2 regions of the Streptomyces sp. NPDC001507 genome follow, and region 1 is predicted to be linked to the other one. Evidence: predicted binding sites of a transcription regulator. Region 1 holds the regulator's gene; the other holds the start of a gene.

Region 1 (7,370 bases):
GACGGCGGCCACCGGGTTGTCGAGCAGCACGGCCAGCTTGGCCTCGTACCCGTCGTCCCGGCCGCTGTCCGGGTCGCCGAGCTCGGTCTCGTACCAGGCGGCCTCACCGGCCAGCTGATGCGCGTAGACCTCGACGGCCCCGGACTCGGCGTACTCGGGCTGGGGCATGAACACGTTCACACCGAAGGGACGGCCGGTCAGCCCCCGCAGCTGCTTGATCTCCTGGTACATCCCGTCGGCGGTCTTGTACCCGGCGGCGAGGAACCCCAGCCCGCCCGCCTCGGACACGGCGGCGGCGAGCTGCGGGACGGAGACCCCGCCTGCCATGGGGGCCTGCACGATCGGAAGAGGCAAGAGATCGGTCAGTGCGGAGGACATGACGGCATGTTGTCACGTCCTCCGAACAAGACCGAATCGGGCCGCCCCTTTGGCACATGCCAGAAACCACACCCCACAACGGACCGAGCCGACCGGGCGACCGCGCCTCCCGACGGACCGAGCCGGCGGGCGGGCGCACTTTTCGGCGGGCCGAGTCGGGTGGTGGGTGGGCATAGGTCTCCGGGGGTCCAGGGGGCGGAGCCCCCTGGCGGGGTCGAAGGGGCGGAGCCCCTTCACGGCACCCGTCAACGCCCGTTGAACGCGTCCTTCAGCCGACTGAACAGCCCTTGCTGACCGGGCTGGAACTGCCCCGTCGGCCGCTCCTCCCCGCGCAGCTTCGCCAGCTCCCTCAGCAACCGCTCCTGCTCAGGGTCCAGCTTCGTCGGCGTCGTCACCTCGACGTGCACGATCAGGTCACCCCGGCCGCCGCCCCGCAGATGCGTGACACCGCGCCCGTGCAGCGGAATCGACTGCCCGGACTGCGTGCCCGGCCGGATGTCGACCTCCTCGAGCCCGTCCAGCGTCTCCAGCGGCACCTTCGTACCGAGCGACGCCGCCGTCATCGGAATCGTCACCGTGCAGTGCAGGTCGTCCCCGCGCCGCTGGAACGTGGAGTGCGGCAGCTCGTGGATCTCGACGTACAGGTCACCGGCCGGACCGCCGCCCGGCCCCACCTCGCCCTCACCGGCGAGCTGGATCCGCGTGCCGTTGTCGACACCGGCCGGGATCTTCACGGTCAGCGTCCGCCGCGACCGCACCCGCCCGTCGCCCGCGCACTCGGGGCACGGCGTCGGCACGACGGTCCCGAACCCCTGGCACTGCGGACACGGCCGCGAGGTCATGACCTGGCCGAGGAAGGACCGCGTCACCTGCGAGACCTCACCGCGGCCCCGGCACATGTCACACGTCTGGGCGGAGGTGCCCGGCGCCGCGCCCTCACCGTTGCACGTGTTGCAGACGATCGCCGTGTCGACCTGGATGTCCTTGGTCGTGCCGAAGGCCGCCTCGTCGAGCTCGACCTCGATCCGGATCATCGCGTCCTGGCCGCGCCGGGTGCGCGAGCGCGGACCGCGCTGGGACGCCGTACCGAAGAACGCGTCCATGATGTCGGAGAAGTTCCCGAAGCCACCCGCCCCGAAGCCACCGGCCCCCGCGCCGCCGCTCTGCGAGAGCGGATCCCCGCCGAGGTCGTAGACCTGCTTCTTCTGCGGGTCGGAGAGCACCTCGTAGGCGGCGTTGATCTCCTTGAACCGCTCCTGGGTCTTCGGGTCCGGGTTGACGTCCGGGTGCAGCTCGCGCGCGAGCCGACGGAAGGCCTTCTTGATCTCTTCCTGCGACGCGTCGCGGCGCACGCCGAGAACGGCGTAGTAGTCCGTGGCCACTTACGACTCCGCCAGGATCTGTCCGACGTACCGTGCCACCGCTCGTACCGCTCCCATCGTTCCCGGGTAATCCATGCGGGTCGGTCCGACCACGCCGAGTTTGGCGACTGCCTCGCCGCCCGAACCGTAACCGACCGACACCACTGACGTGGAGTTGAGTCCCTCGTAGGCGTTCTCGTGACCGATGCGTACGGTCATGCCCGAATCCCCCGCCTCGCCCATGAGCTTGAGGAGGACGACATGCTCCTCCAGGGCCTCCAGGACGGGCCGGATCATGAGGGGAAAGTCATGTCCGAAGCGGGTGAGATTGGCGGTGCCGCCGATCATCAGCCGCTCCTCGTTCTCCTCGACGAGCGTCTCCAGCAGGGTGGAGAGCACCGCCGAGACCGTGCCGCGGTCCTCGGCCTCGAAGGCTTCCGGCAGGTCCTCCACCAGCCGGGGCACGTCCGAGAACCGGCGTCCCGCGACCCGGCTGTTCAGCCGCGCCCGCAGATCCGCCAGGGACGTTTCGCCGAAGGGCGCCGGGCAGTCGACCATCCGCTGCTCGACCCGTCCGGTGTCGGTGATCAGTACCAGCATCAGCCGGGCCGGTGCGAGGGAGAGCAGTTCCACGTGCCGCACGGTCGACCGCGTCAGCGACGGGTACTGCACGACCGCCACCTGCCGGGTCAGCTGGGCCAGCAGCCGCACGGTCCGCGCCACCACGTCGTCGAGGTCGACGGCGCCGTCGAGGAAGTTCTGGATGGCCCGCCGCTCGGGCGCGCTCATCGGCTTGACGCCGGCCAGCTTGTCGACGAACAGCCGGTACCCCTTGTCGGTGGGGATCCGCCCCGCGCTGGTGTGCGGCTGGGCGATGAACCCCTCGTCCTCCAGAGCGGCCATGTCGTTGCGCACGGTCGCCGGGGAGACCCCGAGGTTGTGCCGTTCGGTCAGCGCCTTCGAACCGACCGGCTCCTCGGTGCCGACGTAGTCCTGGACGATGGCGCGCAATACCTGAAGCCTGCGTTCACTCAGCATCCGGCGCCACACCTCCAGAAAGTCGTCCCCGCGGCCTTTCGGTCCCTTCGGGCCTTTCGTCTGGCACTCTGCGAACGCGAGTGCCAGCATCCCCGGCCCAGTGTACGGCCGTGGGGCACCGACTGGGCAAGGCCGGTCAGGACCCATGGCGTTCTACGGCTAGCGTCGCGGCATGACGGTGACTTGGGAAGAGCTGGGCTGGGAGCGGGTGGCCGAAGGCGTCGGCCGGTGCCGGCTGCCGGGCTGGGACTGCACGGCGGGTCTGGTCCTGGGCGCGGGCACGGCCCTGATGGTGGACGCCGGGTCGAGCCTGGCCGAGGGCGCACGGTTGCGTACCGAGGCGCAGGCACTGGCCGACCGCCGTGTGACCCATCTCGCGCTCACCCATCCCCACTTCGACCATGTCTTCGGCGCGGCCGCCTTCGCGGGCGCGGCCCTGTACGCGGCCGTGGGCGCCGAGGGCGTCCTCGGGTACGACCGCGAGGAACTCCGCCTGGACGCGATCCGCAACGGCCTGCCGGCCGGGGAGGCCGAGGAGGCGGCCGACGCCCTCCCCCTCCCCCGCCATCTGGTCTCCGGCGAGTGGACCCTCGACCTGGGCGACGGCCGCCAGGCCCTGCTGGCGAACGTGGGCCCCGGCCACACTCCCCACGACCTCGCCGTCCTGGTACCCGGCGACCCGGAGGTGGTGTTCTGCGGCGACCTGGTGGAGGAGTCCGGCGATCCGCAGGCCGGTCCCGACGCCGTACCGTCGCGGTGGCCCGCCGCCCTCGACCGCCTCCTCTCCCTGGGCGGCGACCGCGCCCTGTACGTGCCCGGTCACGGAGCGGTGGTGGACGCGGCGTTCGTACGGGCCCAGCGCGAGGCCCTGGCGGCGCGTTTCGGCGTGTCGTAGGCGTGCCGGTCCGGCTTCTCCTATCGTCATCCGAATGCGCCAGTACTCCGCCGACCTGACACCGCCGTGGAAGAAGCCGAAGCCGGTGCCCGAGGTGGCCGCCGAAGCCGGTCTGGTGGTCGAGGAGCCGGGGACGGGTTTCTGCGGCGCGGTGATCCGCTGCGAGGCGGGCACGGTCACCCTGGAGGACCGCTTCGGCAAGCACCGCGTCTTCCCGCTGGAGCCGCGCGGCTTCCTCCTGGAGGGCCGGGTCGTCACCCTCGTGCGCCCCACGTCCGGGGGACCCGTACGCCCCTCCCGTACCGCCTCCGGCTCGGTCGCCGTCCCCGGCGCACGCGCGCGTGTCGCCCGCGCCGGCCGCATCTACGTGGAGGGCCGCCACGACGCGGAACTGGTCGAGAAGGTCTGGGGTGACGACCTGCGCATCGAGGGCGTGGTCGTGGAGTACCTGGAGGGCGTCGACGACCTCCCCGCGATCGTCGCCGAGTTCGCCCCCGGCCCGGACGCCCGTCTCGGCGTCCTCGTCGACCACCTGCTCCCCGGCACCAAGGAGTGGCGCATCGCGCAGTCGGTCACCAGCGACCACGCCCTGGTCGTCGGCCACCCGTACATCGACATCTGGGAGGCGGTGAAACCGTCGTCCCTGGGCATCGACTCCTGGCCCCGCGTCCCGCACGGCCAGGACTGGAAGACGGGCGTCTGCCGCGCCCTCGGCTGGCCCACCGGCAACACGGGCGCCGTCTGGCAGGCGATCCTCGCGCGCGTGGGCTCCTACAGGGACCTGGAGCCGGAGCTGCTGGGGCGGGTGGAGGAACTGATCGACTTCGTCACGGGCAGCGGTGGGGCCTGACCTTCCCCACTCCGGTTCAGGCCCTCGGAGTGATCAGTCCACCAGATCCCTGACCACCGCGTCCGCCAGCAACCGCCCCCGCAACGTCAGCACGGCTCGCCCCTCGTCGTACGGACCGTCCTCCAGCAAGCCCTCCCCCAGCGCCCGCCGCGAGGCCTGCAGCCCCGCCTCCTTCAGCAGTGCCAGCGGCACCCCCTCCCGCAGCCGCAGCTCCAGCAGGATCCGCTCCACCCTCCGGTCCTCGTCCGACAGGACCTCCCGCCCGGCGCCCGGCGACCGCCCCGACGCCAGCGCCGCCGCGTACGCCCCCGGGTGCTTCACGTTCCACCACCGCACGCCGCCCACGTGCGAGTGCGCCCCGGGTCCGGCGCCCCACCAGTCGGCGCCCCGCCAGTACAGCTCGTTGTGCAGGCAGCGACCTGCGTCCGAGGTGGCCCAGTTGGACACCTCGTACCAGTCGAAGCCCGCGCCCGCCAGCACCGAGTCGGCGATCAGGTAGCGGTCGGCGTGGACGTCGTCGTCGGTCATCGGGACCTCGCCGCGGCGGATCCGGCGGGCCAGCTGGGTGCCCTCCTCGACGATCAGCGCGTACGCCGACACGTGGTCGGGCCCGGCGCCGATCGCCGCGTCCAGCGAAGCCCGCCAGTCGTCGTCGGACTCGCCCGGGGTGCCGTAGATCAGGTCGAGGTTGACGTGGTCGAAGCCGGCCGCGCGGGCCTCCGCGACGCACGCCTCGGGACGTCCGGGGGTGTGGGTGCGGTCGAGGACCCGCAGAACGTGCTGCCGTGCGCTCTGCATGCCGAACGAGATCCGGTTGAAGCCGCCCTCCCGCAGGGCCGCCAGGTAGGCCGGGTCGACGGACTCCGGGTTCGCCTCCGTCGTGACCTCCGCGTCAGCCGCGAGCCCGAACTCGTCACGGATCGCGCCCAGCATCCGTACGAGATCGGCGGCGGCCAGCAGCGTCGGCGTACCGCCGCCGACGAACACGGTCCGCACCTCGCGCGGATCGTCGCCGAGGACCTTCCGCGCCAGCCTGACCTCGTCGATCAGGGTGTCCGCGTAGTTGTCCCGGGAGGCCAGCACACCGCCGGTACCGCGCAGCTCGGTCGCCGTGTACGTGTTGAAGTCGCAGTAGCCGCAGCGGGTCGCGCAGTAGGGGACGTGCAGGTAGAACCCGAGGGGGCGGGCGGCGGCACCGGCGAGCGCGGACGCGGGGAGCGCGCCGTCGTCGGGGACGGGCTCGCCGTCGGGGAGTGCGGAAGGCATGTCCCCCATTGTCCCGTACCGGTTCCCGTACCGATTTCCTGTACGGCCTCGGTCACTTTTCTTGTACGGCCTCGGTCACCTTTCCTGTACGGCCTCGGTCACTCCGCCTGGAGGACGAGCAGCGCCAGGTCGTCCTCCGGCTGCCCGCAGCCGAACTCGTGGACGAGCCGCCTGATGCGCTCGGCGATCAGGTCGGCGTTCAGCCCCGCGCAGCCGGCCAGCGCCCGCGCGAGCCCGTCGCCGTCGTCGAACTGGCGGCTGCCGGAGCGCCGCTCGGTGACCCCGTCGGTCACGCACAGCAGGCTGTCGCCGGGTGCCAGCTCGATGGTCTCGCTGGTGTAGGTCTCGTCCTCGACGACCCCGAGCAGCGTCTGCGGGCGGGCGGCGGTGCTGACCTCGCCGTCGGGGCCGAGGCGCAGCGGCAGCGGGTGCCCGGCGGAGGCGAGGGTGCAGCGGACGCCGCCGCCGTCGAGGGGGGTGAGCTCGCCGTACAGGAGGGAGAGGAACCGGGTCTGCGGGCCGTCGCCGGGCGGCAGGGCGCGGCCGCCGGCCGCGACCAGGGCGCGGGCGGCGGCGTCGGCGGCCTCCGTGGCGTCGTCGAGGAGGAGCTGGTTGAGGCGGTCGAGGACGTCGGCGACCCGGTAGCCCTCGCGGGCCAGGAGCCGCAGCCAGGGCCGGGCGAGGCCGATGACGACGGCGGCCTCGGGCCCCTTGCCCTGGACGTCGCCCACGGCGAAGCACCAGCGGCCGTCGCCGGCCGGGAAGAGGTCGTAGAAGTCGCCGCTGGGGCCGCCCTTGTCGCAGGGTTCGTAGACCAGGGCGCTGCGCACGCCCGGGATCTCTGCGACCGCGCCGGGCAGCAGCCCGCGCTGCAGGACGGCGCTGATGGTGGCCTGGCGGGCGTACTGGCGGGCCGCGCCGATGGCGAGGGCCACCCGGCGGCCGAAGTCCTCCACGAGGCCGGTGATCTCGTCGGGGATGCCGTCCGGACCGGAGCGTCCGATGACGAGCGTGCCGAGCGGGCGGCCGCCCGCGATGAGCCGGTAGGCGAGCGCCGAGCCGTGCGTGCCCTGCGGGCCGAGCGCCGCGCCGGGCCAGGGATAAGGCTCGGGCCCGGACCGTAAGCCGCCCTGCGCGCACGGCGGGTCCTTCTCCAGAGCGCCACGCAGTTCCTCGATGCGGTTCTCGCTGCCGTGCCAGACCCGGGCCAGCCGCGGGCCGCCCGCCCCGCCCGCCCCGCCGGCCTCGCCCCAGCCGCCGCCGCGCACGGTCGCCTCGTCCTCCAGCCACACCGCGCACCAGTCGGCGAGCCGGGGCACGATCAGCTGGCCGGTGAGCGCCGCCACCAGGTTCTCGTCGAGCTGGCCTGCGAGCAGGTCGGAGGCCTCGGCGAGGAAGGACAGCGCGCCCCGGTTGAGCCAGTCCCGGTCCCGCTCGGGGCGGTGCGAGCAGTCACCGCGCTCTCCGCGCTCTCCGCGCTCTCCGTGCTCCGCAGCGGCCACGCGCGCGTGCGCGGGCGCGAGTGCGTGCGCGGATGCGTGCGCGGATGCGTGTGCGGGCTGGGGCTGGGGCGGCTCGGGGG
Region 2 (7,370 bases), on a different contig from region 1:
CAGCCCCCGCACGATGTTCTTCGACAGCTCTGTCCGGTCGACCCGGACGATCGTCCTGCGCCCCTCGCCGCCGATCTCCTCCCGCAGCGCCCGCATCCGCTCGTCCACGTCCGGCTCGTGCGACCGCTTCCGCAGGAAGTCCGCGTCGGCGCCCAGCCCGTGCACCCCGATCCGGGTGTCCGAGGAGGGGATGCCCGGCCCCAGCACCGCATGACAGCAGTCCACGAACGCGTCCGCCCACCGCCGCGTCAGGAACGCCGCGTGGTCGGCGCCCAGGATCCCGCTGAGCAGCTCCGCCGCGATGTCGTCGGGGAGGAGCCGGAAGTAGTCCGGCGGCGCCCAGGGGGTGTGGGAGAAGTGGCCGATGCGCAGGTCCGGCCGGAGCTGCCGCAGCATCCGGGGCGCGAGCGCCAGGTGGTAGTCCTGGATGACCACCACCGCTCCCTGGCCCGCCTCCTGGGCCAGCGCCTGCGCGAAGGCGTGGTTGTAGGCCTGGTAGGACGCCCACTGCCGCCGGAACTCCGCGTCGAAGACCGGTTCCAGCGGGGTCTGGTACAGCATGTGGTGGACGAACCAGAGGACCGAGTTCGCGACGCCGTTGTACGCGTCGGAGAACACGTCGGCGTCGATGTCGAGCATCCGGACCTGCTGCCCGCCGGTGTCCCCGGCCGGCAGCCGGCCGCCCTCGGCCCGCCGTACCGCCTCTCGGTCGCCGTCGCCGAGCGCGGCGCACACCCACACCGCGTTCGCGTCCGGGCCGATCGCCGACAGACCCGAGACCAGCCCGCCGCCGCCCCGTTTGGCGTACAGGGAACCGTCTTCGCGTCGCTCGTACGAGACCGGGCCGCGGTTCGAGGCGACGAGCACCTCGGCACCGCCGGTGGAAGCGATGGGGAAAGCCATACGCCACAACCTAGCCCGGCCCGTAAACGCTCAAACGTACGGCCGCGCCCGACGCGCCGCCGTATACGGCCGTACGACGAAGTCACGCCACGACGTCGAGCCGCGACGTCACGCCACGACGTCACGCCACCTTGCGCTCCGCGTACTCCGTGATCTCCACCATCGGCGGCCGTTCCTCCGTGTCCACGGAGTACGTGCGCGGCTCGAAGCCGTCCTCGCCCCGTTCGAACTGGGTGAGGGAGGGCCGGATCAGGTGGCCGCGGGCCAGCCGGAGCTGGGCCGTGCGGTAGATCGCGGCGGACATCCGGCCGAGGGCCTGGCCGTCCTGGTGACGGTGCTTGCGGACGCCGACGTCGACCTGGGCGAGGGCGTCGAGGCCCACCAGGTGCAGGGCGTCGACCAGCATGCCCAGCTCCACGCCGTAGCCGACCGGGAAGGGCAGCTGTTCGAGGAGCGAGCGGCGGGCCGCGTACTCGCCGCCGAGCGGCTGGACGAAGCCGGCCAGCTGCGGCCAGTGCATGTTCAGCAGCGGGCGGGCCATCAGCTCGGTGACCCGGCCGCCCTGCCCGGCGGCGCCGCCGAGCGGGCGGTCGTACATCGCCTTGACGAGGTCCACGCCCGGGTCGGTGAGGAGCGGGCCGACGATGCCGGTGACGAAGTCGGAGGAGAACTCCCGCAGGTCGGCGTCGATGAAGCAGACGATGTCCCCGGTGGTGACCAGGAGGGAGCGCCAGAGGACCTCGCCCTTGCCGGGGACGGGGGGGATGCGGGGCAGGATCGCGTCGCGGTGCACGACGCGGGCGCCGGCCGCCGCGGCGACGGCCGCCGTGCGGTCGGTGGAGCCGGAGTCGACGACCACGATCTCGTCGACGAGCGGCACCTGCTGCATCAGGTCGTGGCGGATGATCGCGACGATGTCGCCGACGGTCTCCTCCTCGTTGAGCGCGGGCAGCACGACGCTGACCGTCTGTCCGGAGGACCGTTTGGCGGCCATGACCCGGTGCAGGGGACGATCGGTTACGGACCAGGAGCGGGTGGCCAGCCAGCGCTCGACTTCTTCCAGCACGGTCAGCGGCTCCTCACTGTCACGGTCACACGACGAGGTGTGATCCATCTCGCGGTTCGGACGACTCACTCAACTGTCCTGGCCTTCGGTTACAGTCTTGAACAACGCCGATGACCATCGCATGTCCTGGGGTCACCCGGCGTTGACAACCGCATACCGCTCATCCAGAGGGGCAGAGGGAAACGGCCCGTTGAAGCCCCGGCAACCCTCCAGTCGGTACTCGTAGATCACTGTCGATCACCGCGAGGCTCCCGGCTAGGGAAGGTGCCAAATCCGTCTCACGACGAGATGCGTCGTGAGGAAGATGAGGAGAAAGGGCCTCGCCTCAATGGCTGTGCAGACTGTTGCAAGCACCACGGATTCCGCCGTCGACCTCGGTCCCGCCGCCGCCCTGAGCTGCCGCGAGTGCGGTCACCGGGTGCCGCTCGGCCCGGTGTTCGCCTGCGAGGAGTGTTTCGGCCCGCTGGAGATCGCCTACGACTTCTCGGCCTACGACACCGAGGAACTCCGCAAGCAGATCGAAGCGGGTCCCGCGAACATCTGGCGCTACGCGCCGCTGCTGCCCGTCCCCGCGGACGTGGCGACCAAGCCGAACATCAACCCCGGCTGGACCAAGCTCGTCAAGGCCGACAACCTGGCCCGCGAGCTCGGGGTGACCGGCGGCCTGTACGTGAAGGACGACTCCGGCAACCCGACGCACTCCTTCAAGGACCGCGTCGTCGCCCAGGCCGTCGAGGCCGCCCGTGCCTTCGGCTACACCACCCTCTCCTGCTCCTCCACCGGCAACCTGGCCGGCGCGGTCGGTGCCGCGGCCGCCCGGGCCGGCTTCCGCTCCTGCGTGTTCATCCCGCACGACCTGGAGCAGGGCAAGGTCGTCATGGCCGCGATCTACGGCGGCGAGCTCGTCGGCATCGAGGGCAACTACGACGACGTGAACCGCTTCTGCTCCGAGCTGATCGGCGACCCGGCCGGCGAGGGCTGGGGCTTCGTCAACGTCAACCTCCGGCCGTACTACGCGGAAGGCTCCAAGACCCTCGCGTACGAGATCTGCGAGCAGCTCGGCTGGCAGATCCCGGACCAGCTGGTCGTCCCGATCGCCTCCGGCTCGCAGCTCACGAAGATCGACAAGGGGCTGCAGGAGCTGATCAAGCTCGGTCTCGTCGAGGACAAGCCGTACAAGATCTTCGGCGCCCAGGCCGAGGGCTGCTCGCCGGTGTCGGTGGCGTACAAGGAGGGCCACGACGTGGTCCGCCCGCAGAAGCCGAACACCATCGCCAAGTCCCTCGCCATCGGCAACCCGGCCGACGGGCCGTACGTCCTCGACATCGCGCGGCGCACCGGCGGCGCGGTGGAGGACGTCACCGACGAGCAGGTCGTCGACGCCATCAAACTGCTCGCGCGGACCGAGGGAATCTTCGCGGAAACCGCCGGCGGAGTGACGGTTGGAGTCACCAAAAAGCTCATTGAGAATGGGTTGATTGATCCGGCGAAGTCGGTCGTTGTACTCAACACCGGTGATGGACTGAAGACGCTGGACGCGGTGGCGGGGACCGGGCTCACCGCGACCATTCGCCCGAATCTGGAGTCTTTCCGCGAGGCCGGGCTCGCCTGAGTCCCCCGAGAAATAGGGCGCCGCTCAGAGCTGCCGCCCGGACCGGAGGTAAAAACGTGAGCGTCACCGTTCGCATCCCCACCATCCTGCGTACCTACACCGGGGGCCAGGCCGAAGTCGCCGCCGAAGGGGCCACCCTCGGCGAGGTCATCTCGGACCTGGAGAAGAACCACACCGGTATCTCCGCGCGGGTTCTGGACGACCAGGGCAAGCTGCGCCGGTTCGTCAACGTGTACGTCAACGACGACGACGTGCGCTTCGAGCAGGGCCTGGAGACCGCCACCCCGGACGGCGCCGGCGTCTCCATCATCCCGGCCGTCGCCGGCGGCTGACCTGCGGCCCCGCTTGACAGGCTGATCGAATGACCGAACATTACCTTCGGTAACGCCGATCACCGACTGTTCATCCGATTGCCCCCTCCGTGAGAGAAGCGGAGGGGGCAATTCTGTGTGGTTGAGCGCGGTACAGTTGGGGAACACGGTCCCGATCTCCAGGTCGGGAGCCCCGTATTCGATACCGCGAGCCCGGCAAGAAGTAGCCAAAGTGCGCAGGTTATATGCGGCTTTTGTGGCCTTTGCGGGGTCCGACTTGCCCTGAATTCGGCCGAATTCTTGCTACATTCCGGACCCCTTCCGTCCAGAATTCTCGTCCGATTGACCTGTTGCAGACGGCAGTTGGACAGATACATTCAGCCGCGGTCGACGCGTTCCGGCGCACGCCCCCAACCAATGGGGGGTGAGGTCTGACCCGGATCCGCGAAGTGTGGATCTGTGCAAGGGCCAGTAATAGGGGAGTTAGGCATGGCTCAGGGCACCGTCAAGTGGTTCAACGCGGAGAAGGGGTACGGCTTCATCGCGGTCGACGGTGGTGCGGATGTTTTCGTCCACTACAGCGCGATTCAGATGGACGGCTACCGCACCCTGGAGGAGGGCCAGCGGGTCGATTTCGAGATCTCGCAGGGCCAGAAGGGGCCGCAGGCGGACATGGTCCGGCTGGCGACCAGCTGAAGCACGCGCCGACTGATCAGCGACGTTCTTCTGTACTCCTTCGAAGGGCTCGTGCCTCCCGGGGCACGAGCCCTTCGGCATGTCCCGGGCCATGTTCCCGGGCCCCGGTCCTCGAGAGCCGCTTGCGCCCGCCCGTCGCCCGACCACCACCCCCCAACGAGCACTCGCTTCGCGAGCGCGCCTTGCACTCTCCTGGGTCGAGTGCTAATCATTGGCGTTAGCACTCTGAAGGTGAGAGTGACAAAGAAGGACCGGGTCGGTGAGGCCCGCGGACCGGGTGGGGCAAGGAACCCACGGGTCGGCGAGCCGTCCGTCGCGGGCGCGGGCGCGGTCCGAAGACTCACCCCCAGTCCTGGAGGGACCACTTCACATGGCCAAGATCATCGCGTTCGACGAGGAGGCGCGGCGCGGCCTTGAGCGCGGTATGAACCAGCTCGCCGACGCCGTCAAGGTCACCCTCGGCCCCAAGGGCCGCAACGTCGTCCTTGAGAAGAAGTGGGGCGCCCCCACGATCACCAACGATGGTGTGTCCATCGCCAAGGAGATCGAGCTGGAGGACCCGTACGAGAAGATCGGCGCCGAGCTGGTCAAGGAAGTCGCCAAGAAGACGGACGACGTCGCCGGCGACGGTACGACCACCGCGACCGTGCTCGCCCAGGCCCTGGTCCGCGAGGGCCTGCGCAACGTGGCCGCCGGTGCCAACCCGATGGCCCTGAAGCGCGGTATCGAGAAGGCCGTCGAGGCCGTCTCCGGTGCCCTGCTGGAGCAGGCGAAGGACGTCGAGACCAAGGAGCAGATCGCCTCCACGGCCTCCATCTCCGCCGCCGACACCCAGATCGGCGAGCTCATCGCCGAGGCCATGGACAAGGTCGGCAAGGAAGGCGTCATCACCGTCGAGGAGTCCCAGACCTTCGGTCTGGAGCTGGAGCTCACCGAGGGTATGCGCTTCGACAAGGGCTACATCTCGGCGTACTTCGCCACCGACATGGAGCGTATGGAGGCCGTCCTCGACGACCCGTACATCCTGATCGCCAACTCCAAGATCTCCTCGGTCAAGGACCTGCTCCCGCTGCTGGAGAAGGTCATGCAGTCGGGCAAGCCGCTGCTGATCATCGCCGAGGACGTCGAGGGCGAGGCCCTGTCGACCCTGGTCGTCAACAAGATCCGCGGCACCTTCAAGTCCGTCGCCGTCAAGGCTCCGGGCTTCGGCGACCGCCGCAAGGCGATGCTGAACGACATCGCCATCCTCACCGGCGGCGAGGTCATCTCCGAGGAGGTCGGTCTCAAGCTGGAGAACACGACCCTCGACCTGCTGGGCCGCGCCCGCAAGGTGGTCATCACCAAGGACGAGACCACCATCGTCGACGGCGCCGGCTCCACCGAGCAGGTCCAGGGCCGGGTCAACCAGATCCGCGCCGAGATCGAGCAGTCCGACTCGGACTACGACCGCGAGAAGCTCCAGGAGCGCCTGGCCAAGCTCGCCGGTGGCGTCGCCGTCATCAAGGCCGGTGCCGCGACCGAGGTCGAGCTCAAGGAGCGCAAGCACCGCATCGAGGACGCCGTGCGCAACGCCAAGGCGGCCGTCGAGGAGGGCATCGTCGCCGGTGGTGGCGTGGCCCTGCTCCAGGCCTCCCAGGTCTTCGAGAAGCTGGAGCTGGAGGGTGACGAGGCGACCGGCGCGCAGGCCGTGAAGCTCGCGCTCGAGGCCCCGCTGAAGCAGATCGCCGTCAACGCCGGCCTCGAGGGCGGCGTCGTGGTGGAGAAGGTCCGCAACCTCACCCCGGGTCACGGCCTGAACGCCGCGACCGGTGAGTACGTCGACCTGGTCGCCGAGGGCATCATCGACCCGGCGAAGGTGACCCGCTCTGCCCTGCAGAACGCCGCCTCCATCGCCGCGCTGTTCCTCACCACCGAGGCCGTCATCGCCGACAAGCCGGAGAAGGCCGCCGCGGCCGCTCCGGGCGGCATGCCGGGCGGTGACATGGACTTCTGAGCCTGACGGCTCGGCAGCTCCGACGCAGTACCGAGGGCGGCGCTCCCTGTTCGACAGGGGGTGCCGCCCTTCGGCGTGTCCGCAGCCGGAGAGGGCAGCGCCCCTGACGGGGCGTGGCTCCGGCGAAGGCCTGTGCCTGTGTCGTGGGTCACACGGCCGTCCGCGCGGAAGCGGGAATGCGCGCGACCGGGCAGGCCGTTGTGCACAGACGTGCACTCAATGCGCGTGCACATACCATCCGGTATACGTCCTATTCACGAGGAGCCCCCCACGTGACCGTCACCACGCCCCCCGCCTCCCGCGCGGCCGAGATCCTCTCCCGTCCCGTCGCCCTGAACGGGCTCACGGTCCCCAACCGGATCGTGATGGCGCCGATGACCCGCCAGTTCAGCCCCGGCGGCGTCCCCGGCGAGGACGTGGTCTCGTACTACTCGCGCCGGGCCGCCGCCGGTGTCGGTCTGATCGTCACCGAGGGGACGTACGTCGGCCACGACTCGGCCGGAGGCAGCAGCCGCGTCCCGCGCTTCCACGGCGAGGAGCAGCTGGCGGGCTGGGCGAAGGTCGCCGAGGGTGTGCACGCGGCCGGCGGCACGATCGTCCCGCAGCTGTGGCACATCGGCATGGTCCGCAAGCAGGGCCAGGCACCGGTCGCGGACGCCCCCGCCGTCGGTCCCTCCGGCATCCGCCTGGACGGCACCGAGGGCGAGGGCAAGGCGATGACCGCGCAGGACCTGGACGACGTCATCCGCGCGTTCGCCGAGGCCGCGGCCGCCGCCGAGCGCATCGGCT

The links. Region 1 encodes HrcA, which represses chaperone genes, less so after heat shock. Its sites were predicted from a motif close to TTNGCACTCNGNNNNNCNGAGTGCNAA; they were not measured.
Region 2: a site for HrcA is predicted at 4,770-4,796, ahead of groL (chaperonin GroEL). Genes of this name have one in related genera too.

What each region holds. Positions count from the first base shown of each region.
Region 1 is NZ_JBIAVV010000003.1:678,719-686,088, reverse strand. It holds gene ACFY0K_RS13405 (nitronate monooxygenase) at 1-378, opposite strand, end outside; gene dnaJ (molecular chaperone DnaJ) at 624-1,760, opposite strand; gene hrcA (heat-inducible transcriptional repressor HrcA) at 1,761-2,777, opposite strand; gene ACFY0K_RS13390 (MBL fold metallo-hydrolase) at 2,950-3,672, shown strand; gene ACFY0K_RS13385 (DUF3097 domain-containing protein) at 3,707-4,522, shown strand; gene hemW (radical SAM family heme chaperone HemW) at 4,556-5,788, opposite strand; gene ACFY0K_RS13375 (SpoIIE family protein phosphatase) at 5,887-7,370, opposite strand, start outside.
Region 2 is NZ_JBIAVV010000004.1:539,078-546,447, reverse strand. It holds gene ACFY0K_RS16255 (trehalose-6-phosphate synthase) at 1-903, opposite strand, end outside; gene ACFY0K_RS16250 (glucosyl-3-phosphoglycerate synthase) at 1,025-1,969, opposite strand; SAM riboswitch class I at 2,127-2,280, shown strand; gene thrC (threonine synthase) at 2,298-3,581, shown strand; gene ACFY0K_RS16240 (ubiquitin-like small modifier protein 1) at 3,638-3,913, shown strand; gene ACFY0K_RS16235 (cold-shock protein) at 4,382-4,588, shown strand; gene groL (chaperonin GroEL) at 4,959-6,581, shown strand; gene ACFY0K_RS16225 (NADH:flavin oxidoreductase) at 6,854-7,370, shown strand, end outside.